2 linked regions of the Variovorax sp. PBL-E5 genome follow. The protein of the gene in region 2 interacts with the protein of the main gene of each other region in a pairwise test. Links are inferred from orthologs where the notes say so. Each region holds a gene or a part of one and is shown on either strand. Other genes may lie near its edges.

Region 1 (11,864 bases), 1.8 Mb from region 2 along the record:
ACGCAGCTCTTCGCCGACGTGCCGAGTGCGCTCGCCAACACGGTCGAGATCGCGCGCCGCTGCAACCTCACGCTGACGCTCGGCAAGCCGCAGCTGCCGAACTTCCCGACGCCCGACGGCATGCCGATCGAGGCCTATTTCCGCGTCGCTTCGTTCGAGGGGCTGGAAGAGCGGCTCGCGCATCTCTATCCCGATGCCGCCAAGCGCGATGCCGAGCGGCCTCGCTACGTCGAACGGCTCGAGTTCGAGATCAACACCATCCTCAAGATGGGCTTCCCGGGCTACTTCCTGATCGTCGGCGACTTCATCAACTGGGCCAAGAAGAACCGCTGCCCGGTCGGCCCGGGCCGCGGCTCGGGTGCGGGCTCGCTGGTGGCCTATGCGCTCAAGATCACCGATCTCGATCCGCTCGAATACAAGCTGCTGTTCGAACGCTTCCTGAATCCCGAGCGCGTCTCGATGCCCGACTTCGACATCGACTTCTGCCAGGGCAACCGCGACCGCGTGATCGACTACGTCAAGGACAAGTACGGCCGCGACGCCGTGAGCCAGATCGCGACCTTCGGCACCATGGCCGCGCGCGCCGCGATCCGCGACGTCGGCCGCGTGCTCGACATGAGCTACATGTTCTGCGACGGCATCAGCAAGCTCATTCCGAACAAGCCCGGCCAGCCGGTCACGATCCAGTATCCGCCGTCGCCCAAGCCCGAAGGCGACAAGAACAATTACGCGATCGAGATGGAGCCGCAACTCGCGGCCCGCATCGAGAAGGAAGAGGAAGTGCGCATGCTGGTCGAGCTGGCGCAGAAGCTCGAAGGCATGACGCGCAACATCGGCATGCATGCGGGCGGCGTGCTGATCGCGCCGGGCAAGCTCACCGACTTCTGTCCGCTCTACCAGCAGCCCGGCAGCGACTCGGCCGTGAGCCAGTACGACAAGGACGATGTCGAGGCGGTCGGGCTCGTCAAGTTCGACTTTCTGGGCCTGGCGACGCTGACCATCCTCGAGATCGCGAAGGACTTCATCGTCGCGCGCCACAAGGGCCAGGAGAACTTCGCCTACGAGAACATCCGGCTCGACGATTCGCCCACCTACAAGCTGTTTGCCGAAGGCAAGACCGAGGCGGTGTTCCAGTTCGAATCGCGCGGCATGCAGGGCATGCTCAAGGATGCGCGGCCGACGCGGCTGGAAGACCTGATCGCGCTCAACGCGCTGTACCGCCCGGGTCCGATGGACCTGATCCCGAGCTTCGTCGCGCGCAAGCACGGGCGCGAGCCGGTCGAGTATCCGCATCCGCTGGTGGAGGAGATGCTGTCGGAAACCTACGGCATCATGGTCTACCAGGAACAGGTGATGCAGACGGCGCAGATCCTGGGCGGCTACTCGCTCGGCGGCGCCGACCTGCTGCGCCGCGCGATGGGCAAGAAGAAGGCCGAGGAGATGGCCGAGCACCGCGAGATCTTCCGCGCCGGTGCGGCCAAGAACCACATCGACCAGCCCAAGGCCGACGAGATCTTCGACCTGATGGAGAAGTTCGCGGGCTACGGCTTCAACAAGTCGCACGCGGCCGCTTATTCGCTCCTGGCCTATCACACGGGCTGGCTCAAGGTCCACTACACGGCCGAGTTCTACTGCGCCAACATGACGGTGGAAATGGACGACACCGACAAGCTGAAGGTGTTGTTCGAGGACGCGCAGAAGAATTTCGGCATGACCTTCGAGCCGCCGGATGTCAATCGCGGCCACCATCGCTTCGAGCCGGTCACCGACAAGGTGATCCGCTACGGCCTCGGCGCGGTCAAGGGCACGGGCCAGCTCGCGGTCGAGGCGATCGTCAAGGCGCGGGAAGAGGGTGGTCCGTTCCAGAGCCTGTTCGATTTCTGCGTGCGCGTGGACCGCCAGCGCATCAACAAGCGCACGGTCGAGGCGCTGATCAAGGCCGGCGCCTTCGATTCGCTGCAGCAGAACCGCGCCGCGCTGGTCGCCTCGCTCGACCGCGCCTTCGAGTTCGCCAGCGCGACCGAAGCCAATGCGGCACAGGTCGACATCTTCGGCGACAGCGAGCACGGCAGCGCGACGGCCGAGCCCGACCTGATCGATGCCACGCCCTGGGGCGTGAAGGAACGCCTGACCTACGAGAAGACGGCGATCGGCTTCTACCTGTCGGGGCACCTGTTCGATGAGGTCGCGCACGAGGTGCGGCGCTTCTGCAAGCGCGAGATCGACGAGCTCATGGACAGCCGCGAGCAGCAGGTCATCGCGGGCATCGTGAGCGACTTCCGCGTCATCAACGGCCAGCGCGGCCGGCTCGCGATCTTCAAGCTCGACGACAAGTCGGGCGCGATCGATGCGACGGCCGACGAGGCGCTCTTCAACGCCAACCGCAACGTGCTGAAGGACGACGAACTGGTGATCGTGAGCGGCCGGCTGCAGCCTGGCCGCGGCGGCTTCGAGGCGCGCTTCCAGGTTCAGCAGGTGTGGGACCTGGCGACGGCGCGCTGCCGCTTCGGCAAGTTCCTGCGCGTGGCGGTCAACGGCAAGGCGCCGGACATCGCGCGGCTGGTGAAGGAGTTTCCGCCGCGCACCGAACAGAGCGAGCATGGCGAGCTGCTGCAAGGGCTCGGCGTGCGGCTGTCGATGGCGCGCGGCGGCGCGCAGGTCGAACTGCAGCTGGGCGAACGCGCGAAGTTCTTTCCGACCGATGCGGCGCTGGCGAGCTGGATGGCGCAGGCCGATGCGGGGCGTGCGGCGGTGGTCTACGAATAGCGGCTGAAGCGCTGCTTCAGCGCTTGGGCTTCAGCGTGACGATCAGCCGTGGCGGCACGGTGCCGTCGATGTCGCGCGGCAGCTTCTCCGTCTTCTCCAGGGCACGCAGCGCGGCTTCGTCCCAGGCGGGCAGGCCACTGGACTTGGTCAGCGTGGGCGTGCCGACGATGGTGCCATCGGGCGCCAGACGCACATCGAACTCCGCGCCCGGATTGCCGCTCACCAGATCGGCATCGGGGAACACCACGTTGGGCCGCACGGCCGCCGCGACCCGGCCGCCGTAGCTGCCCGACGGGCCCGAGGACTTCAGCGCCGTTCCCTTCGAGTTGTCGTCGCCGCTTGCGCCCGCGAGGCCCTGCATGCGCTTGAGCGTGGCTGCGCGGTCCGCCGCCAGCTGTGCCGCCTGCTTGGCGTCGGCCTCTTTCTTCTTCGCCGCTTCGGCCTGCTTGGCCGCGGCGTCCTGCTGCTTCTTCAGCTCGGCCTGCTTCTGCTGCTCTTCCTTCTTGCGCTCGGCCTCGTCCTCGGCGCGCTGCCTGGCTTCGGCGTCCTTCTTGTCCTGCGCGGCCTTCTTGGCGGCGTCGAGCTTCTTCTGCTGTTGCGCCTGCTGCTCGAGCTCGCGCTCCTTCTGCTCTTTCTGTTCCTTTTGCTTCTTCTCGCGCTCGAGGGCGATGTCGGGCGCGCGCGGCGCGGGCGTGGGCTCGGGCGGCTTCACGGCCTGCGGTGGTGGGGGAGGTGGCGGAGGCGGCGGTGGCGCGGGCCTCGGGGCCGGCGCAGGCGGCACGGGCGTCGGCGGCGCCGACAGCCGTGGCGCGGCCTGCTGCACGGTCGAAGACCACAGCTCGGCCTCGACCGCCTCGTCCTCCGCTTCGCGCTTCCAGTTCACGCCCCAGGTCAGCGCCGCGATCAGCAGCGCGTGCGCGATCAGCGCAAGCACCACGGCGCGCGGCGTGCCGCGCTGCGGCGGCGGTGCGAACTCGGGGCGGTCGGCGGCGAGCGACATGCCTTACCTGGCGCCGGTGGTCGTGACCGACAGCCCGACGCGGTCGACGCCGCTGCGCTTGAGCTGGTTCATCGCCTTGACCACGGTTTCGTACTTGACGGACTTGTCGGCACTGATGATCACCGGGCGCTGGTCGTCGCCGCCCTGCGCGGTCTTGGCGGCCGAGCCGATCTGCGTCATCGGAATGGAAATGCCGCCGCTGCCCATCGACGGATCCTTCTTGATCTGCACTTCGTCGTCGCTCTTGATGACGATCTCGATCGGCTTGTCGGGCTGCTTGTTGGCGCGGTCGACGCTCGGCAGGTTGATCACGCTCGGCGTGATCAGCGGCGCCGTGACCATGAAAATGATCAAGAGCACCAGCATCACGTCGATGAACGGGACCATGTTGATCTCGTTGATCGTGCGGCGGCCTCGGCCGCGGGAGGACATGGCGGGCATGGTGCGGTACTCCGCCTCAGCGCCCGGTGGCCGGCGTGACCGAGGCCGGGTTGACGTGCGCCGTCAGGTTGCGCTGCAGGATGTTCGAGAACTCTTCGATGAAGGTCTCGAGCGCGATCGCGATCTTGTCGATCTCGCGTGCGAAGCGGTTGTAGGCCACCACGGCCGGAATGGCTGCGAACAGGCCGATGGCGGTGGCGACCAGGGCCTCGGCGATGCCGGGCGCCACGGTCGAGAGCGTGACCTGCGCGAGCGCCGCCAGGCCGGTGAAGGCATGCATGATCCCCCACACGGTGCCGAACAGGCCGACATAGGGCGAGACCGAGCCGACGGTGGCCAGGAAGGAGAGGTTCTGCTCGATCGCGTCGAGTTCGCGCTGGAAGCTCGCCCGCATCGCGCGGCGCGCGCCGTCGAGCAGGGTGCCGGCATCGCTGACGTGGCGTTCGCGCAGCTTCTGGTATTCGCGCATGCCGGAAGCGAAGATGCGCTCCATCGGGCCGGCGAACTTGGCGTTCTGCGCGGCGGACGCGAAGAGTTCGTTCAGGCTGGTGCCGGACCAGAACTCGCGCTCGAAGTCGTCGTTGAGCGCGCGCGTGCGCTTGAGCGAGAAGAACTTGCGGAAGATGGCAGCCCAGCTGGCAACCGACACGATGAGCAGCAGCGCCACCACAAACTGCACCGGAAGACTGGCATGGACCAGGAGATTGAGGATCGACAGTTCTTGATTCATGGCTGATGAGGTTGAGACATGGAGCCCGCATAGCGCTCGAGGGTTCCCGAAACTTGCCGCGGCATACGCGAAGGTCGGAGCGTGACGGCATCGACCCAGCCGATCCGGATCGTGCCCTCGCACAGCAGCAAGGGCTCGGGCGAAACGCCCTCGGCACGGCCTTGCTCTGATTTTGATAGCACGCGTTGACCGATTATCAGCGACGCGGAGCCGATCTCCCGCAGATCGGCTGTAACCAGCAGTTCGTCGTCGAGCCGCGCCGGGCGATGGTACTTGAGCTGCGTCTCGCTGACCACGAAGATGCCGCCACTTTCCTCGCGCAGCCGGCCCTGGGCGACGCCCAGCGAACGAAGCCATTCGGTGCGCGCGCGCTCCATGAACTTCAGGTAGTTGGCATAGAACACGATGCCGCCGGCATCGGTGTCTTCCCAGTAGACGCGGATGGGAAAGACAAAAGTCATGGGTGCACCCTTGACGCTTCGCGCCTTCCCGCCAAGCGGGAGCGAGCTTGCCTGGGGCGGCCCGGCGCTGCGCTCATGCGGCGATGGCCGCACTGGCCCATGCGCGCAGCCGCGCGACCGATTCCTCGAGATGGGCCATCGAGCTGGCCGTCGAGAAGCGAACGAAGCGGCCGGTCTGGTCGGTGCCGAAGTCGCGGCCGGGCGTGATGGCGACATGCGCCTGCTTCATGGCCTCGAAGGCGAAATCCCAGCTGCCGGAAATGCCGAGCTTCTCGCCGAAGGCCGAGCAATCGGCCCAGGCATAGAAGGCGCCGTCGGGCACCACCGGCACCTTGAGGCCCAGCGCATCGAGCTGCGGAATGAACCAGTCGCGCCGGGCCTTGAACTCGGCGCGGCGTCGTTCGTATTCGGTGATGCTGTCGGCCTCGAAGCAGGCCAGTGCCGCATGCTGCGAGACGGTGCTGGCGCAGATGAAGAGGTTCTGCGCCAGCCGCTCGATCGCCGGCACGAGAACGTCGGGCACCACCAGCCAGCCGAGGCGCCAGCCGGTCATGTTGAAGTACTTGCTGAAGCTGTTGATGCTGATGACCTGGTCGTCGATGGCGAGCGCGGTCTGGCCATAGGTGGCGTCGTACGAGAGGCCAAGGTAGATCTCGTCGATCAGCGTGATGCCGCCGCGCCGCGTGACGACGTCGTGGATGCGGCGCAGTTCGTCGGGCGCGATCGAGGTGCCGGTCGGGTTGGACGGCGAGGCCAGCAGCACGCCGCGCGTGTGCGGGGTCCAGGCGGCTTCGACTTTCGCGGCGCTGAGCTGGAAGCGTTCGGCCGCGGTGGTCGGGATGAGCACGGCGCGGCCGTCGGCCGCGGTGACGAAATGGCGGTTGCAGGGATAGCTCGGATCGGGCAGCAGCACTTCGTCGCCGGCCTCGATCAGCGCGAGGCAGGCCAGCTGCAGCGCGGCCGATGCGCCGGCCGTGATGACGATGCGACGCGCCGGCACGTCGACGCCGAAGCGCTCGGCATACCAGCCGCTGATGCGCTCTCGCAGGCGGTCGAGTCCCGTGGCCTGCGTGTACTGCGTCGCGCCGGCGCGCACGGCCCGTGCGGCGGCTTCCTGCACCAGCGGCGGCGCGGTGAAATCGGGCTCGCCGATGTTGAGGAAGATCATCGGCCGCTCGGTGTGCGCCACCTCGCATGCCAGCGTGGCGGCGGCCTTGGCGACCTCCATCACATAGAAAGGCTCGATGCGCTCGGCGCGCTTCGAAATCCTCACGGCCGGGCCTTTCCGCTGGCGCGGTCGGCTTCGACCTCGGCCGGCCGCAGCTGCGGCGCGAGCCCGTTGAGCACCGCATTCACGTACTTGTGGCCGTCGGTGCCGCCGAATTCCTTCGCGAGTTCGATGCACTCGTTGAGCACCACGCGCCATGGCACGTCGAGGCAGTGCTGGAATTCGTAGACGCCGATCCACATCACCGCGTGCTCGATCGGCGAGATCTCCTCGAGCTTGCGGTCGAGCAGCGGCACGATGAGCGCGTCGAGCCGATCAGCGCCTTCGATCGATCCGTGCAGCAGCGCGTCATAGTGCGCCGCATCGGCCTTGTGGAAGCCAGCGAGGTCGCGCGTGAACTCGTCGATCGCCGCGGCCTCGTTGCGTCCGACGAGGTGCTGGTAGAGCGCCTGCAGCGCGAACTCGCGGGCGCGGCTGCGGTTCGACTTGGCGGAGGCCTTGCGCGCGCCGGTGCTGGTGAGGCCGGTGCGCGACTGGCGCGGCTTGCCGTTGTTCTCGGCCTTGGTGGATTCGGTCATGAAAAGGTGGCGAGCAGTTGCGCCATCTCGACAGCGACGCGTGCCGCGTCGCGGCCCTTGTCGGTCTGCCGGGCGATCGCCTGTTCGAGGTTCTCGGTGGTGAGGATCGCGTTGGCGATCGGGAGGCGATGGTCGAGCGCGACGCGGCTCACGCTGGCGCCCGATTCGTTGGCCACCAGTTCGAAGTGATAGGTTTCTCCGCGGATGATGCAACCCAGCGCGATCAGCGCGTGATAGCGCCCGCGCCGGGCCAGCGCCTGCAAGGCGACCGGCACTTCGAGTGCGCCGGGCACGCTGAAGTGGTCGATGTCGTCATCGGCCACGCCCAGCGCGGCGAGTTCGCTGCGGCAGGCCTTCGCCAGCGCATCGGTGATGTCTTCATTGAAGCGCGCCTGCACGATGCCGATGCGCAGGCCCTTGCCGTCGAGCGGCGCACCGGTGCCCTTGTTCGCGTGTTGCATCAGCGGATCCGCCTTGCGAGTCGCGTCTTCATTTTTCTTCCTTGGTGATGTAGCCGGCGATCTCCATGCCGTACCCGGCCGCCATGCTGGGCATGCGGCGCGGCGTGCCGAGCAGGTTCATGGTGTGAACGCCGCATTCGCGCAGGATCTGCGCGCCGATGCCGTAGCTGCGCAGGTCCATGCGGCCGCGCTCCGGCGCCTGGGCGGGGCGCGCGGTGCCGTCGAATTGCGACAGCAGTTCAGCGCCCGTCTCGCCGCAGTTGAGCAGCACGGCGACGCCCTTGCCCTGGGCCGCGATGTGGGCCAGGCTGGCATCGAGGCTCCACGAGTGCAGCGAGCGGTTGACTTCGAGCACGTCGAGCACGGAGAGCGGTTCGTGCACCCGCACGTCCACCGTGTCGCCCGCATCCCATCGGCCGCGCACCAGCGCCAGGTGCACGCCCTTGCTCGGCTTGTCGCGGAAGGCATGGGCGGTGAAGTTGCCCCAGGCCGTGTGGATCTCGCGGCAGCCGACCTTCTCGATCAGCGATTCGTTGCGGCTGCGGTGCTCGATGAGCGCGGCGATGGTGCCGACCTTGAGGCCATGCTCGGCCGCGAACACCTGCAGATCGGGCAGCCGGGCCATGGTGCCGTCCTCGTTCATCACCTCGCAGATCACCGCGGCGGGCGAGCAGCCGGCCATCGAGGCGAGGTCGCAGCCGGCCTCGGTATGGCCCGCGCGCATCAGCACGCCGCCGTCGACCGCCTGCAACGGAAAGATGTGGCCGGGCTGGACCAGATCGGCCGCGACGGCGTCGCGCGCGACCGCGGCCTGCACGGTGCGGGCGCGGTCGGCCGCCGAGATGCCGGTGGTCACGCCCTCGGCGGCTTCGATCGAGACGGTGAACGCGGTGGCGTGCTTGGCGCCGTTGCGCGCCACCATCGGCGGCAGCTGCAGCCGCTCGCACATCTCGCGCGAGAGCGTCAGGCAGATCAGGCCGCGCGCATGGCGGGCCATGAAGTTGATCGCTTCGGGCGTCACGTGGTCCGCGGCGATGACGATGTCGCCTTCGTTCTCGCGGTCTTCCTCGTCGACCAGGATCACCATGCGGCCGGCGCGCATCTCGGCCACGATCTCTTCGACCGGGGAGATCGGCGCGGGCGCCGGGCCGCTGCGGGAGGCCGCGATCGGCGTGACGGATGCGTTCATGGGCTGCTGTCTTTCTGTGCGGAGGGAAGGGCGCCGGCCTGGAGCATGCGCTCCACGTAGCGGGCGACGGTGTCGATCTCGAGGTTGACGCGGCTGCCGGCCGTGAGGCTGCCGAGCGCCGTGTGGTCGACCGTGTGCGGGATCAGGTTGATGCTGATCTCGCTGCCGTCGGCGCGGTCGTTCACGGTATTGACGGTGAGGCTCACGCCATTGATGGTGATGGAGCCCTTGTACGCCAAGAAGCGAGCGAGCTCGGGCGGCGCCAGCACGCGCAATTCCCAGCTCTCGCCCACCGGGGCGAAATGGCTGATGGTGCCGATGCCGTCCACATGGCCGGACACGATGTGGCCGCCGAGCCGGTCGCTGGCGCGCAGCGCCTTTTCGAGGTTGACGCGTGTCGCCTCTTCGGCCAGGCCGGCGGTCTTGGCCAGCGATTCGGCCGAGATGTCGATGGTGAACAGCTGCTGCGCGGGATCGAGCGTGGTGACGGTCATGCAGGCGCCGTTGAGCGCAATGCTGTCGCCGAGGCCGACATCGTCGAGGTAGCCGACAGGCGTCGCGATGCTGAGCCGCTTGCCGTGGGACGAAGAGCTGCCGAGGTCGTGGACGGCGGCGATGCGCCCCACGCCGGTGATGATTCCGGTGAACATCGCCGCATTTTCGCAGAGAAGCGGCAGGGGGTCGGGGCCAACCCTAAAACAGGTCGCGGCCGGCCACGCGGGCGACGATGCGCAGGTCGGGGCCGAGCCTGTCGACCGACCTGAAATCGAGCGGCATGGCCGCCGAGAGCGCGGTCAGCGGGCCCGCCGCGTAGGGGTCGCTGGCCATGTCGAGGCCGCTGCCGATCAGCTTCGGTGCCAGATAGACCAGCAATTCGTCGACCAGCCCTTCGCGCAGCAGCGATCCGTTGAGCTTGTGGCCTGCCTCGACGTGCAACTCGTTGATTTCGCGGGCCGCCAGGTCTTTCAGCATGGCGGCGAGGTCCACCTTGCCCCGCGCATCGGGCAGGTAGCGCAGGGTCGCGCCGCGCGCTTCCAGGGCCGCTGCCCTGGCATCGTCTCGCACTGCGGCGTAGATCCAGACCGCGCGGCCCGCCATGAAGATGCGCGCCTCGGGCGGCGTTTGCAGCCGGCTGTCGACGACCACGAGGTGCGGCTGGCGCGGCGTCCCGACCAGGCGGACATCGAGGCGGGGGTCGTCCTCGATCACCGTGCCGACGCCCGTCAGCACTGCGCTGGCGCGCGCGCGCCATGCGTGGCCGTCGGTGCGCGCGGCCTCCGAGGTGATCCATTGGCTCACGCCGTTGTGAAGGCCGGTCCTGCCGTCCAGCGAAGCCGCGACCTTGAGCCGCACCCAGGGTGTCTTGCGGACCATGCGGCTGAAGAAGCCGAGATTGAGTTCGCGGACTTCCTCTGCGCCCGCGTCCAGTTCGACCTCGACGCCTGCGGCACGCAGGCGCTCGAAGCCCTGGCCCGCGACGAGAGGATTCGGATCGGGCATCGACGCGACGACCTTGCGAATGCCGGCGCGGATCAGCGCGTCGCAGCAAGGGCCGGTCCGGCCGTGGTGGGAACAAGGCTCCAGGGTCACGTAGGCCGTGGCTTGCGTTACGTCGCTGCCGCGGCTCGCGGCATCTCGCAGCGCCATGACCTCGGCATGCGGACCGCCCACCGGCTGCGTGCAGCCTTCGCCCAGGATCGCGCCGCTGGGGTCGACCAGCACGCAACCGACGCGCGGATTCGGGTCGGTATCCGTGCCCGCTTGTCGAGCAAGCGCCAACGCACGCGCCATGGGCAGGAAATTTCTATTCATATCTACGCGAATTGAATGACGAATTGGATTGCCGGTATGAGTCTGCAATTTGCGATATTTCGCGATATTTAAACGCCATCTGCCGTTAGTCCGGCAATTTGGCCCGTTGGTCGATTTGCCGATCGCTGCGAGACGTTATCCATAGAATTCGCCGAATTAAATCAGGGAGACAACTCCGCACGCGCTTTGCCGCATGTGGGTCATGCGACATGGAACGACCATTCTGCTCGGCTTTGGCCGGGGCGCGCCGAGGGATCGAAAGATGCCAGGGCTTCACGCTGATCGAAATGCTGGTGGTGTTCGCCATCTCCGCCATCCTGTTGACGCTGGCGGTGCCTTCGATGCGCAGTCTGATCGATCGCAACGGCGTCGCCAACAGCGTGAATGCGCTGATGTCGACGCTGAGTTTCGCGCGCGCCGAAGCCATGAAGCGCGGGATGGTGGTCAGCGTATGCCGTAGCGCCGACGTCGATACGGCGGCCATGCCGTCGTGCAGCGCAGGCTCGGACTGGGCATCGGGATGGATCGTGTTCGCCGACCTGAACGCAGACGGCGCGTTCGACGCGAACGGCGGCGACATGCTCCTGCGTTCCCAGGGGACGCTCGCGCGCAGCGGATCCATCACGCAGAACCTGAACGTGGACCTCCAGTTTTTGCCGACAGGGCTCATGCGAACCGGCGCTTCCAATTTCCTGTTCCGTCCGGGCACCGGCGGTTCCACTTTCATGCGCCTGATCTGCCTCGGCATCGTCGGCCGCGCGCGCCTGGTCAACGACACCGCCTCCTGCTCGACATGACCGCATTCGCCCCCCGTCGCCCGGTGCGGTGCGCCGCACAGGGCGGCTCGACGCTGCTGGAAGTGCTGATCGCGATGCTCGTCCTGTCGTTCGGGCTCCTGGGCCTGGCCGGACTGACCGCGGCTTCACTGCGCTACGTGAAGATGGCGCAGTTCCAATCGATCGGCGTGCAGCTTGCGGCCGAGTTGGGTGAGCGCATGCGCGGCAATGTCGACGGTTTCGAGGCCGGGAGCTACATCAAGACGGACGCCTATTCGACCGCTGCGGTGACGATCCCGGCCTGCGCCTCCTCGCCCTGCAGCGCGGCCGATCTCGCGGCCATCGACCTTGCACAGTGGGCGCAGGAATTGCGCCGGCGTCTGCCCGGCGGCGACGGGTTCGTGCAGCGCGATGCCGTCAAC
Region 2 (11,875 bases):
TCGCTGCGCAGGCTCGCATCGGCGAGCGTCAGTCCGCGGGCCACCGCGAGCCTTGTGTCGTGCTGCAAGGTCTGGATCAGCGCGTACAGCAACGCGGCGTTGCGGTACGGTGTTTCAATGAAAAGTTGTGTCTGGCCGGTCTTGAGCGCGAGCACTTCGAGTTCCCGGATACGCTGCACGCGTGCAGCGGCGTCCTGCGGAAGATAGCCCACGAACGCGAAGTTCTGGCCGTTGAGTCCGCTCGCTGCGAGTGCGAGCAGGAGCGATGTGGGTCCGACGAGCGGAACCACCTGGATGCCCAGGTCGTGCGCCGCCCTCGCCACCGAAGACCCCGGATCGGCAACGGCCGGCATGCCCGCCTCGCTGAGCAGTCCGATGTCATGGCCTTCGAGTGCGGCCGCGAGCAAGGGGCGGGCGTCGAACTGGCCGGCATGGTCGCCCTTCTTGTGAACCTCGCGAGGAAGCTCTTGGATGTGCTGAGCCTGCAACGGCGCAGCAAGCGGGGCGACGGCATCGATGCGCCTCAGGTAGGCGCGGGCCGATTTGGCGTTCTCGCAGATCCAATGGGTGATGCCGGCGGCAGTTAGCAGGGTGCCGAGCGGCAGCACCTCCTGGAGCGGCGCCTGCGTATCGCAGCCGAAGTCCAGTGGCGCTGGCACCAGATAGAGTTTTCCGCGGCTCACAGCAGCGCGATTCCCGCAGCGCGCAACATCCTGGCGGTGCGAATCAAAGGCAGGCCGACCAAGGCTGTCGGATCGTCGCTTTCGATGGTGTTGAGCAGGGCAATGCCGAGGCCTTCACTCTTGGCACTTCCGGCGCAATCGTAGGGCTGCTCCGCACGAAGATAGGTTTCGATCGCTGCCTCGCTGAGGTCGCGGAATGTGACACGCACGGAGGCCAGGTCGCGCTGCGTGAAGCCTGTTGCCCCGCAGACTACCGCAACCGCTGTCTGAAAGACCAGGGTCTGACCGCTCATGCGTTGCAGTTGAGTTGTTGCACGCGCGTGATCCCCGGGCTTGCCGAGCGCTTCACCTGCAAGATCGGCCACCTGGTCGGAGCCGATCACGACGGCCTCGGGAAAGTGGGTGGCGACAGCGTTTGCCTTTTCCAGTGCGAGACGCTCCGCGAGCGCACGCGGCGTCTCGCCAGCCAGCGCCGTTTCGTCGACTTCGGGTGCCTGCACGTCGAAAGGCAGGCGCAGCCGCGCAAGAAGTTCGCGACGGTAGCGCGAGGTCGAGGCAAGAATGACGGCACGTTGCATGGGCCATGATTGTGCGCGAGCGGTTTAGACTGAGCCCGATGACGAGAGAATTTCACCCCAGCCGACTCGACGTAGATGCTTTTGCCGAGACCGCGGCCACTGTTTCGGGAGAGGAGCCGCTCGCAAGCTACCCGCGCCTGCAAGCGGAACTGGCCGCCCCGGCTCCTGGATCGACAGTCCATTGGAAAGCCACAGGGGCTTGCCGAGGCGGCTCTGCCGGGGGGACGGTTCCCTGGTTGCATTTGTCGGCGGGGGCTCGCGTTCCTTTGATTTGCCAGCGCTGCCTCGGTCCGGTCGACGTGGACCTGCAGATCGACCGCTGGTTCCGTTTCGCCGGGGACGAGGCCATTGCGGCGGCAGAGGATGAAGCGTCGGAGGAAGATGTCCTGGTGTCGAGCCGCGACTTCGACTTGCGCGCGCTGGTCGAGGACGAGTTGCTGATGGAAATCCCTATCACGCCGCGGCATGAGGTGTGCCCAGAGCTGATTCGATTTTCTGCCGAGGATCCCGATTTCAATGGCGAAGAGGGTGCGCGCCCCAATCCCTTTGCTGTTCTGGGCACCCTTCGCCCCCGAAAGCCGGAATGAAGCGCAGACGCGAGTGCGTGGCGCCACTTGCGCGGCTTGGGCTATAATCATGGGCTTCGCGCGCGCCGCTGTGGACGTTTTATCGTTGCTGTCGCCTCGCATGCCCACCAATCCATCCGCATTTCTTCAGGAGCCAGTATGGCCGTCCAGCAAAACAAGAAGTCGCCGTCCAAGCGCGGCATGCACCGTTCGCACAACGCCTTGGGCGTGCCTGGTATCGCGGTCGAACCGACCACGGGTGAAATCCACCTGCGCCACCACATCAGCCCGAACGGTTTCTATCGCGGTCGCAAGGTCCTCAAGACCAAGTCCGAAGCCTGATTCCTATTTCAAGGCCAAGGCCCGAGGCTACTTTCTTTGTAGCGTCGGGCCTTTGTTTTGATGGTCACTTCTTCCGAAGCCCCTACGGGGCGCCCTGTGATCACCCTTGCAGTTGATTGCATGGGCGGCGATCACGGGCCGCGCGTCACGCTCGCGGCCTGCAGGGCATTTCTTGAGCGGCATGCCGAGGCCTCGCTGCTCCTGGTCGGAGCGCCCGCAGCGCTCGCAGACTTCTCTCATCCGCGCGCCACGGTGATTGGTGCCAGCGAAGTGGTTGGCATGGATGACCCTATCGAGGTTGCTCTGCGCAAGAAAAAAGACTCCTCGATGCGTGTGGCAATCCAGCAGGTCAAGGACGGTGCTGCACAGGCAGCAATATCTGCTGGCAACACTGGCGCTTTGATGGCTATTGCCCGCTATCTTCTGAAAACCCTCGATGGCATCGACAGACCCGCCATCGCTCCTCAACTTCCCAACAGCAAGGGCGGAGCCACCACAGTGCTCGACCTTGGTGCCAATGTGGATTGCGATGCCGAGGATCTGCTGCAGTTTGCCGTGCTGGGATCGGCTCTCGTATCCGCACTCACAGGCAACGAATCGCCCAGCGTGGGATTGCTGAATGTGGGCGAAGAAGCGATAAAGGGCAGTGAAGCGATCAAAAGAGCCAGTCAACTGCTTCAAAAGGCCGCGAGTTCTCAGGATCTGAATTTTTATGGAAACGTCGAGGGCAACGATATTTTCAAGGGCACGACCGACATCGTGGTGTGTGACGGTTTTGTCGGCAACGTGACATTGAAGGCAACCGAAGGTGTCGCCTCCATGATCGTGGACTTTCTCAGGATTGAGTATTCGAACGGCTTTTTCAGTAAATTTGCTGCCATCGTCTCCTATCCTGTTCTAAAGGCGCTTAAGCGTCGACTCGACCACCGTCGCTACAACGGCGCAGCCTTGCTCGGGCTGCGGGGGCTGGTGTTCAAGAGCCATGGGTCCGCGGACGAAGTGGCCTTCGGCCATGCGCTGGATCGCGCTTATGATGCCGCTCGCAACAACCTGCTCGATCGCGTGCGGGCCCGCATCGCCCACGCCGCGCCATTGCTTGCCCGGCAGAAATCGGCGGTGCCGGCCGACGCGGCGGCACTCCACGCTTGATGACCGCTTTTTCCCGCATTACCGGCACTGGCAGCTATCTGCCCCCACGCCGGGTGACCAACGATGATCTCGCGCTCGAACTCGCTGCACGCGGCATCGAGACCTCCGACCAATGGATCATCGAGCGCACTGGCATTCGCGCTCGACATTTCGCAGCGCCTGAGGTCACGAGCAGTGATCTGGCACTGGAAGCCGCCAGGCATGCCATCGAGGCAGCCGGCCGCACTGCCGCCGACATCGATCTGATCATCGTTGCCACTTCGACGCCCGACATGGTGTTCCCTTCCTCGGCGGCGATCCTTCAGAACAAGCTCGGCATTGCCGGATGTCCGGCATTCGACGTCCAGGCGGTTTGCAGCGGCTTCGTGTATGCGCTCACGGTCGCCGACGCAATGGTTCGCACCGGCACCGCCAAATGCGCCTTGGTCGTCGGTGCAGAAGTGTTTTCGCGCATTCTTGACTTCAACGATCGCACGACTTGCGTTCTGTTCGGCGACGGCGCCGGCGCCGTAGTGCTCGAGGCCAGCGAAGAGCCGGGCATCCTTGCGAGTGACTTGCACGCCGATGGCAAGCACGTGGGCATCCTGTGCGTCCCTGGTCATGTGTCCGGCGGCAACGTGCTCGGGACGCCACTGCTTCACATGGACGGACAGGCTGTTTTCAAACTGGCCGTTCGCGTGCTGGAGGATGCCGCACGCAACACATTGCAGAAGGCGGGCAAGACGGAGGCGGATATCGATTGGCTGATTCCTCATCAAGCCAACATCCGCATCATGGAGGGAACTGCAAGAAAGCTGAAAGTGCCGCTCGAAAAGCTGATCGTGACGGTCGGCGAGCACGGCAACACTTCTGCGGCTTCCGTTCCGCTGGCCCTGGACGAGGCCGTGCGTTCAGGCAAGGTCAAAAAGGGTGATACCGTCATGCTCGAAGGCGTGGGTGGCGGCTTCACCTGGGGTGCAATACTGCTGGACTTGTAGCGCGGGCGCTGCCTTGGGAAAGGCTGTGACGCGATCGGAGATACCAAGAATGAAGTCCTTTGCTTTTGTCTTTCCGGGACAGGGCTCTCAAGCTGTGGGGATGCTGGACGCCTGGGGCGATCATCCCGCGGTCGCTGAAACGCTGCACGAGGCATCCGATGCGCTGGGCGAAGATGTCGCACGGCTCATCCACGAAGGCCCGAAAGAAGCGCTTGCCTTGACCACCAACACGCAGCCCGTCATGTTGGTCGCGAGCATCGCGGCATGGCGGGCATGGCTCGCAGAAGGCGGCGCCAAGCCGTCGGTCGTGGCGGGCCACTCGCTGGGCGAATATTCCGCATTGGTGGCATCCGAAGTCTTGACCTTGGTGCAGGCCGCGCCTTTGGTGCGTTTCCGGGCACAGGCCATGCAGCATGCCGTGCCCGTCGGCGTTGGCGCGATGGCGGCGATCCTTGGCATGGATGCTGAGAAGGTGAAGGAAGGTTGCGCCGAAGCGACGGCCACATTCGGCCCCGGTAGCGCTGAAATCGTCGAGGCGGTGAATTTCAATGATCCGGTGCAGACCGTGATCGCAGGCAGCAAGGCGGCCGTCGACAAGGCCTGCGAGATCCTCAAGGGCAACGGCGCCAAGCGCGCGCTGCTGCTTCCGGTATCCGCGCCTTTCCATTCGAGCCTGATGAAGCCGGCTGCCGAGGCGTTGCGCGAGCGGCTGGCGTCGATCAGCCTGGCCACGCCGCAGATTCCCGTTGTCAACAACATCGATGTCAGCATCGAAGTCGACTCCGATCGCATTCGGGCGGCATTGGTCCGGCAAGCGGCCGGGCCGGTGCGATGGGTGGAAAGCGTTCAGGCGTTGAAAAACAGGGGCGTCGACGCCATTGTCGAATGTGGTCCGGGCAGGGTTCTGGCGGGGATGGCCAAGCGCATCGCGCCGGAACTTGCCGCTGTATCGATGTATGACCCGGCGACGCTCGCCGAAACCAGGCAACTGCTCGGTGGCTGAAAGCCGAGATTCCGGATTTTCTTCTATGAGTACACCAAGATTCGAAGGCCAGATCGCACTGGTTACTGGCGCGTCGCGCGGCATCGGCGCGGCGATTGCGCTCGAGCTGGCACAGCGTGGTCTCAAGGTCATCGGAACCGGGACCACAGACGAAGGGGCTGCCAAGATCACGTCCGCTCTGAGTGCCCATGACGGCCGAGGGCGGGCGCTTAACGTCAACGACGTGAAGGCGGTCGAAACGCTGGTCGATGAAATCGTCAAGGCTTACGGTGCCATTCATGTGCTGGTCAACAACGCCGGCATCACCCGCGACACCCTCGCCATGCGATTGAAGGACGACGACTGGGATGCTGTGCTCGACACCAACCTCAAGGCCGTTTTCCGCGTGTCCCGTGCGGTGATTCGCCCCATGATGAAGCAGCGCTATGGCCGTATCGTCAATATCACCAGCGTCGTGGGCGCGGCGGGCAACGCTGGCCAGGCCAACTATGCGGCCGCCAAAGCCGGTGTTGCTGGAATGACGCGTGCCTTGGCGCGCGAGCTCGGCAGTCGCAATATCACGGTCAATTGCGTGGCGCCCGGCTTCATCGAGACCGACATGACGGCCAGCCTGCCCGAAGCGCAGCAGCAGGCGCTGCTTTCGGCGATTCCGCTAGGCCATCTCGGCAAACCAGCCGATATTGCGCATGCGGTCGCGTATCTGGCTTCACCCCAGGCGGCTTACGTCACGGGGCAGGAGTTGCACGTCAACGGCGGCATGCACATGTGAGCGCCCGCGGGGCCACCCACTTTTCTCGAACGGCCGCGTGGCAAATGCCACAATGCGGCCGGCTAAAATCCCCGATTACCTACAACCCTCAGAGGGAACCAAATGAGCGATATCGAAGCACGTGTCAAGAAAATCATTGCCGAGCAGCTCGGCGTTGAAGAGTCCCAGGTCACCAACGAAAAGGCTTTCGTCGCCGACCTTGGCGCAGACTCGCTCGACACGGTCGAACTCGTGATGGCGCTCGAAGACGAGTTCGGCATCGAGATCCCCGACGAAGATGCCGAGAAGATCACGACGGTCCAGAATGCCGTCGACTACGCCACCAAGAATCAAAAGGCCTGAAATCGGCCTCGCTGAACGCTCGTTCCGGCCTGCGGCGTTGATGTCCGCATGCGTCGCACGACAGCCTCGGCGCTTCCAGAAAGGTTTGCCGGCATGACCAAACGCCGCGTCGTCGTGACCGGGCTCGGTTGCCTCTCTCCTGTCGGAAATACCGTCGCCGAATCCTGGGCCAACCTGTTGGCCGGGAAGTCGGGCATCGACACGATCACCAAGTTCGATGTGAGTGCCTTCGCCTGCAAATTCGCGGGCGAGGTCAAGGGCTTCGACATCACGAAGTACATACCCGAGAAGGAAGCGCGCCATATGGATCGCTTCATCCATCTGGGGCTCGCGGCTGCGATACAGGCAGTGCAGGACAGCGGCTTGCCGACCGGCGACGCGCTGCCTCACGAGGAGGCGGTACGCATCGGCTGCAATATTGGTTCCGGAATCGGGGGACTGCCTCTGATCGAGGCAACCCATGGCGAACTGGTCAATCGCGGGCCGCGCCGCGTATCGCCGTTCTTCGTGCCGGCGTCGATCATCAACATGATCTCGGGCCACGTGTCGATCAAATACGGGTTCAAGGGCCCGAACATTGCGATCGTCACCGCATGCACCACCGGCCTGCACGCGATCGGCGTCTCCGCGCGCATGATCGAATATGGCGATGCGGATGTGATGATCGCCGGTGGTTCGGAATCCACGGTATCGCCGCTCGGCATCGGCGGATTCGCCGCGGCGCGTGCGCTGTCGACGCGCAATGACGATCCGGCCACCGCCTCCCGTCCCTGGGATTGCGATCGCGATGGCTTTGTTCTCGGAGAAGGCGCTGGCGTGCTGGTACTCGAGGAATACGAGCACGCGAAGGCACGCGGAGCCAAGATCTACGCCGAGGTGTCGGGTTTCGGCCTGAGCGCCGATGCGTTTCATATGACCGCTCCTGACGTCGACGGGCCGCGTCGGTCCATGGTGATGGCCTTGAACAACGCGGGCGTCAACACTGATCAGATTCAGTATCTGAATGCGCACGGCACCTCGACGCAGATCGGCGACGTCAATGAAACCAACGCGATCAAGAATGCCTTTGGCGACCATGCCCGCAAATTGGTCGTGAATTCGACGAAATCGATGACGGGTCACCTGCTGGGCGGTGCCGGCGGCATCGAGTCCGTGTTTACCGTGCTGGCGGTGCATGAGCAGAAGAGCCCCCCCACGATCAACATCTTCAATCAGGATCCGGAGTGCGATCTCGACTATTGCGCCAACGAGGCGCGCGATCTCAGGATCGACGTCGCGCTCAAGAACAATTTCGGCTTCGGCGGCACCAACGGCTCGCTGGTGTTCAAGCGCGTTTGATTTCCTCCGACCTATGCACGGCGCCCCGTCGGTGAGTTATCCGGTGGGGCGCTCGCGCAATGCGGATCTGCTGGTCCTGATCATTTGGATCTTCGGCGTCGGTTCATCCGTTTTCGTGAGCATTCGATTCGAGGCCTTCGGTTGGCGGCAGGCGTCGTTGACCCTGGGCGTCGCCCTTGCCAGCGCGCTGGCCTGGCGAGATTTCAGCCGCCGTGCCGCGCCCGCCGAACTGAGTTTCGACGGCCAGCATTGGTCGCTTTCAGGCAGCACGGTGCTGCGGGCCGCGGCAGCGCATGTGGCGCTCGACTTGCAATCCTTGCTGCTGGTGCGCGTGATCGAGTCCGGTCGCACGCAGCGCTGGATCTGGCTCGACCGACATGCAAAGCCGGAACGCTGGCGAGATCTGCGCCGTGCGGTATATTCGCGCGCTCCGTCAGCGGGATCGGCCGCCGGCTCCGGGCGCGCAGCGTCCGCCAGCGGACATCACCCCCTCTCATGACCGCTTCCTTGCCGCCCGTGCCACCGGACGCCGGTTTGACCGGCGCGCCCGCCGCAGAGCCGAGGCCTGGCGAAGTCGACTTTCAACTCGTGCAGCGAACGGTCGCCGGCGACCAGAAGGCATTCGAACTGCTGGTGATCAAGTACCAGCGGCGCATCGAGCGGCTGATCGGCCGGATGGTGCGGGACGTGAATCTGGTCGAGGACATTGCGCAGGAAACCTTCATCCGGGCCTACCGGGCGCTGCATCAGTTCCGCGGCGAAGCGCAGTTCTACACCTGGCTCTACCGCATCGCCGTCAATACGGCCAAGAAAGCCCTGGTCGACATGAAGCGCGACCCGACCGTCTCCGAAAGCGCCCTGCGCTCGTCTTCCGAAGACGACGATGAAACTTACCGGCCCGGAAACGAACCAATCAGCGACGAGACGCCCGAATCCGTCATGGCTGCCAACGAGATCGCCGAGGCCGTCGAAACGGCCATGGAGGCGCTGCCCGCCGAATTGCGGCAGGCCGTCACGCTGCGCGAGATCGAAGGGATGAGTTATGAAGAGATCGCCGAAGTGATGAACTGCCCGATCGGCACGGTGCGGTCGCGGATTTTCCGGGCGCGTGAAGCCATTTCGGCAAAGGTCAAGCCATTGCTGGACAACCAGTCCGGCAAACGTTGGTAAGCAGGTGAATGAAATGAACCACACAAGTACAGGTCGCGAGCAGGTGTCGGCACTCGTCGATGGCTATTTGCAAGGCGATGAATTCGCGCAGGCGATCGGCAAGGTCGGCAGCGAAGGCGAGTTGCGCGCGACCTGGCACACGTACCACCTCGTCGGCGACGTGCTGCGTTCCGGTGTTCATACCGCCTGCAGCGATTCTTCCGAATTCCTTTCCCGGCTGCAGCGTCGCCTCGAGGCGGAGCCGGCCGCGCCTGTTTCGCTGTTCGTCGAGCCGCAGCCTGCTGCCACGCCTCGTCTCGAAGCAGCCAATGAGCCGGTCTTTCGATGGAAGCTCGTTGCGGGGGCGGCCTCGTTGGCGGCGGCGGCGGCGATCGGATGGAATTGGGTCGGCGGCAGCGCCGCCCCCCAGCCCGGCGATGCACAACTGGCGCAGCAACAGACCTCGAATTCGGTGCTTGCCGCGTCGATTTCGCCTCAGCAGGCCATGTCCTCGTTCACGCCGACGCGGGTGGTTGTCGGAAGCGGCGGCCCGCAGGTCATGCTGCGCGATCCTCGTCTGGATCAGTTGCTCGAAGCGCACCGGCAGGTCGGCGGCGCGCAAATGCCTTCCGGCTTTCTGCGCAATGCCACCTTCGAAGGCCCCTCGCGCTGAACGCGCGCCTGCAACTGTCGAGATGATTGTTCCAATGTCGACTTCCGCGCGCGGGGCCGTGGTTCTGATGGCTGCCTTGTGCGCCGGGCAGGCCGCGGTGGCACAAGGTCGCGCGCCCGTGCCGCCTCCAAAAAGCTGGGCCAACGCCTCAGGCGGGGAGATGCCAAAGCTCGGGGCGGTCGAATGGCTGCAGCGCATGCATGCCGCCTCACGACAGCGCAGCTATGCGGGCACCTTCGTGGTTTCCGCGGCGGTGGGCAACCTGTCGAGCGCCCGTATCTGGCACGTGTGCGAAGGCGATCTCCAGATGGAGCGCATCGAGGCTCTTTCGGGGCCGCCGCGCTCGACCTTCCGCCGCAACGATCAGGTCATGACCTTCTTGCCCGAGGCCAAGATCGTTAAGAGCGAGAAACGGGAAAATCTCGAACTGTTTCCCAATCTCCTCGGCAGTCCTGATTCTTCCATTGACGATTTCTACAACGCGCGCGTGCTCGGCAAGGACCGGGTTGCCGGGTTCGATGCGGACGTGGTCCAACTCGAGCCGAGCGACGGCCTGCGCTTCGGCTACCGCGTCTGGAGCGAACGGCGCACGGGCCTGGTGGTCAAGCTTCAGACCATCGACAACGAGAACCGGGTGATCGAGCAGTCCGCATTTTCTGAGCTTCAACTCGATGCACCGGTCAAGGCGCATGCGCTCGCACAGATGATGAGCAGCACCGCGGGCTACCGGATCGAGAAGTCCGAGCTCGAGCGCACCACGGCGTCGAAAGAAGGCTGGTCGCTCAAGACGCCGATCGCCGGCTTCAGGCCGATCAGCTGTTACCGGCGTCCGATGGGTGATGGTCCGCAGGGCCACACGATGCAATGGACTTTTTCGGACGGCCTTGCATCGGTTTCGCTGTTCGTCGAGCCTTACGATGCGCAGCGTCAGCCTCGGGAAGTTGTTCTTGCGCTGGGCGCCACCTACACGCTGACGCGCCGACTGACCGGCAAGGATGGCGATTGGTGGCTGACGGCGGTCGGCGAAGTGCCGCCACAGACGCTCGACGCATTTGCCCACAGTCTTGTCCACACGCACTGATCGCTCTCCGGACGCCTGAAAACTTCGGCGAGCCGTTGAAGGTATTGTTGTTGTCTTAGCTCTCTCATACGAAAGAAACCGATGATGTTCAAGATCGAGGGGAACAAAATCCGTTCATACCTGATGGCGGGCGCGCTTGCCCTTGCTTCCGCCGCCGCTTTCCTGCCGGCCATGCCGGCCCATGCGCAGGTGCGGACCCTTCCCGACTTTACCGATCTCGTCGATCAAGTTGGACCGGCGGTGGTCAATATCCGAACCGTCGAAAAGGTGACGTCGCAGGGCAATGGCGAAATGGACGAGGAAATGCAGGAGTTCTTCCGCCGTTTCTTCGGCCAACCGATGCCCGGGACGCCGCGCCAGGGACCGCGCTCGAACCGGCCGCAAGCGCCGCAGGAGGAAGAGCGCCCGCGAGGCGTGGGTTCCGGCTTCATCCTCACGTCCGACGGCTTTGTGATGACCAACGCACATGTGGTGGAAGATGCGTCGGAGGTGCTCGTCACGCTGACCGACAAGCGCGAATTCAAGGCGAAGTTGATTGGCGTCGACAAGCGGACCGATGTGGCTGTCGTGAAGATCGATGCGACGGGGCTGCCGGCGGTCAAGGTGGGCGACGTATCCAAGCTGCGCGTGGGCGAATGGGTGATGGCCATCGGGTCGCCGTTCGGCCTCGAAAATACCGTGACAGCAGGCATCGTGAGCGCCAAGCAGCGCGACACGGGCGACTACCTGCCGTTCATACAGACCGACGTTGCCATCAACCCCGGAAATTCCGGCGGCCCGCTGATCAACATGCGGGGCGAGGTGGTGGGCATCAACAGCCAGATTTACTCGCGCTCGGGCGGATTCATGGGCATTTCGTTCTCGATCCCGATCGACGAAGCCATCCGCGTCAGCGATCAGCTGCGTGCCACCGGCCGGGTTTCGCGTGGGCGCATCGGTGTGCAGATCGACCAGGTCACGAAGGACGTTGCCGAGTCCATCGGCCTGGGCAAGGCCCAGGGCGCTCTGGTGCGCGGCGTCGAAGCCGGATCGCCGGGCGACAAGGGCGGAATCGAGCCGGGCGACATCATCACCAAGTTCGACGGCAAGACCATCGAAAAACCCAGCGACCTCCCGCGCCTCGTGGGCAACACGAAGCCGGGCACCAAGAGTTCCGTCACGGTGTTTCGCCGCGGCAGCACGCGCGATCTGTCCGTGACGGTGGCGGAGATCGAGCCCGACAAGC

Evidence for each region.
Region 1: the proteins of acpP (region 2) and WDLP6_RS11240 interact in binary tests that used the Escherichia coli proteins (3 or more experiments, as listed by UniProt). The link is inferred for Variovorax sp. PBL-E5 from one-to-one orthologs.

What each region holds. Positions count from the first base shown.
Region 1 is NZ_LR594671.1:2,299,688-2,311,551, forward strand. Bases 3,667-6,563 are described here. They hold WDLP6_RS11240 (YbgC/FadM family acyl-CoA thioesterase), read right to left. Parts: upstream 5,399-6,563; coding sequence 4,934-5,398; downstream 3,667-4,933. Other genes in these bases: tolA (cell envelope integrity protein TolA), read right to left, coding at 3,667-3,766; WDLP6_RS11230 (ExbD/TolR family protein), read right to left, coding at 3,770-4,207; tolQ (protein TolQ), read right to left, coding at 4,224-4,937; WDLP6_RS11245 (pyridoxal phosphate-dependent aminotransferase), read right to left, coding at 5,472-6,563. In the rest of the region: dnaE (DNA polymerase III subunit alpha), read left to right, coding at 1-2,766; more of tolA, read right to left, coding at 2,783-3,666; more of WDLP6_RS11245, read right to left, coding at 6,564-6,671; transcription antitermination factor NusB, read right to left, coding at 6,668-7,204; ribH (6,7-dimethyl-8-ribityllumazine synthase), read right to left, coding at 7,201-7,665; ribBA (bifunctional 3,4-dihydroxy-2-butanone-4-phosphate synthase/GTP cyclohydrolase II), read right to left, coding at 7,694-8,854; WDLP6_RS11265 (riboflavin synthase), read right to left, coding at 8,851-9,504; bifunctional diaminohydroxyphosphoribosylaminopyrimidine deaminase/5-amino-6-(5-phosphoribosylamino)uracil reductase RibD, read right to left, coding at 9,548-10,666; WDLP6_RS11275 (GspH/FimT family pseudopilin), read left to right, coding at 10,876-11,463; type IV pilus modification protein PilV, read left to right, coding at 11,460-11,864.
Region 2 is NZ_LR594671.1:4,090,931-4,102,805, reverse strand. Bases 4,882-7,789 are described here. They hold acpP (acyl carrier protein), read left to right. Parts: upstream 4,882-6,169; coding sequence 6,170-6,409; downstream 6,410-7,789. Other genes in these bases: WDLP6_RS19950 (hypothetical protein), read left to right, coding at 7,779-7,789; fabF (beta-ketoacyl-ACP synthase II), read left to right, coding at 6,503-7,747; fabG (3-oxoacyl-ACP reductase FabG), read left to right, coding at 5,324-6,067; fabD (ACP S-malonyltransferase), read left to right, coding at 4,882-5,298. Also shown: WDLP6_RS20000 (SAM-dependent methyltransferase), read right to left, coding at 1-683; WDLP6_RS19995 (Maf family protein), read right to left, coding at 680-1,261; WDLP6_RS19990 (YceD family protein), read left to right, coding at 1,267-1,848; rpmF (50S ribosomal protein L32), read left to right, coding at 1,987-2,169; phosphate acyltransferase PlsX, read left to right, coding at 2,266-3,318; WDLP6_RS19975 (beta-ketoacyl-ACP synthase III), read left to right, coding at 3,318-4,295; more of fabD, read left to right, coding at 4,345-4,881; more of WDLP6_RS19950, read left to right, coding at 7,790-8,246; RNA polymerase sigma factor RpoE, read left to right, coding at 8,243-8,917; WDLP6_RS19940 (sigma-E factor negative regulatory protein), read left to right, coding at 8,931-9,569; WDLP6_RS19935 (MucB/RseB C-terminal domain-containing protein), read left to right, coding at 9,592-10,650; WDLP6_RS19930 (DegQ family serine endoprotease), read left to right, coding at 10,732-11,875. UniProt on the Escherichia coli protein: Carrier of the growing fatty acid chain in fatty acid biosynthesis.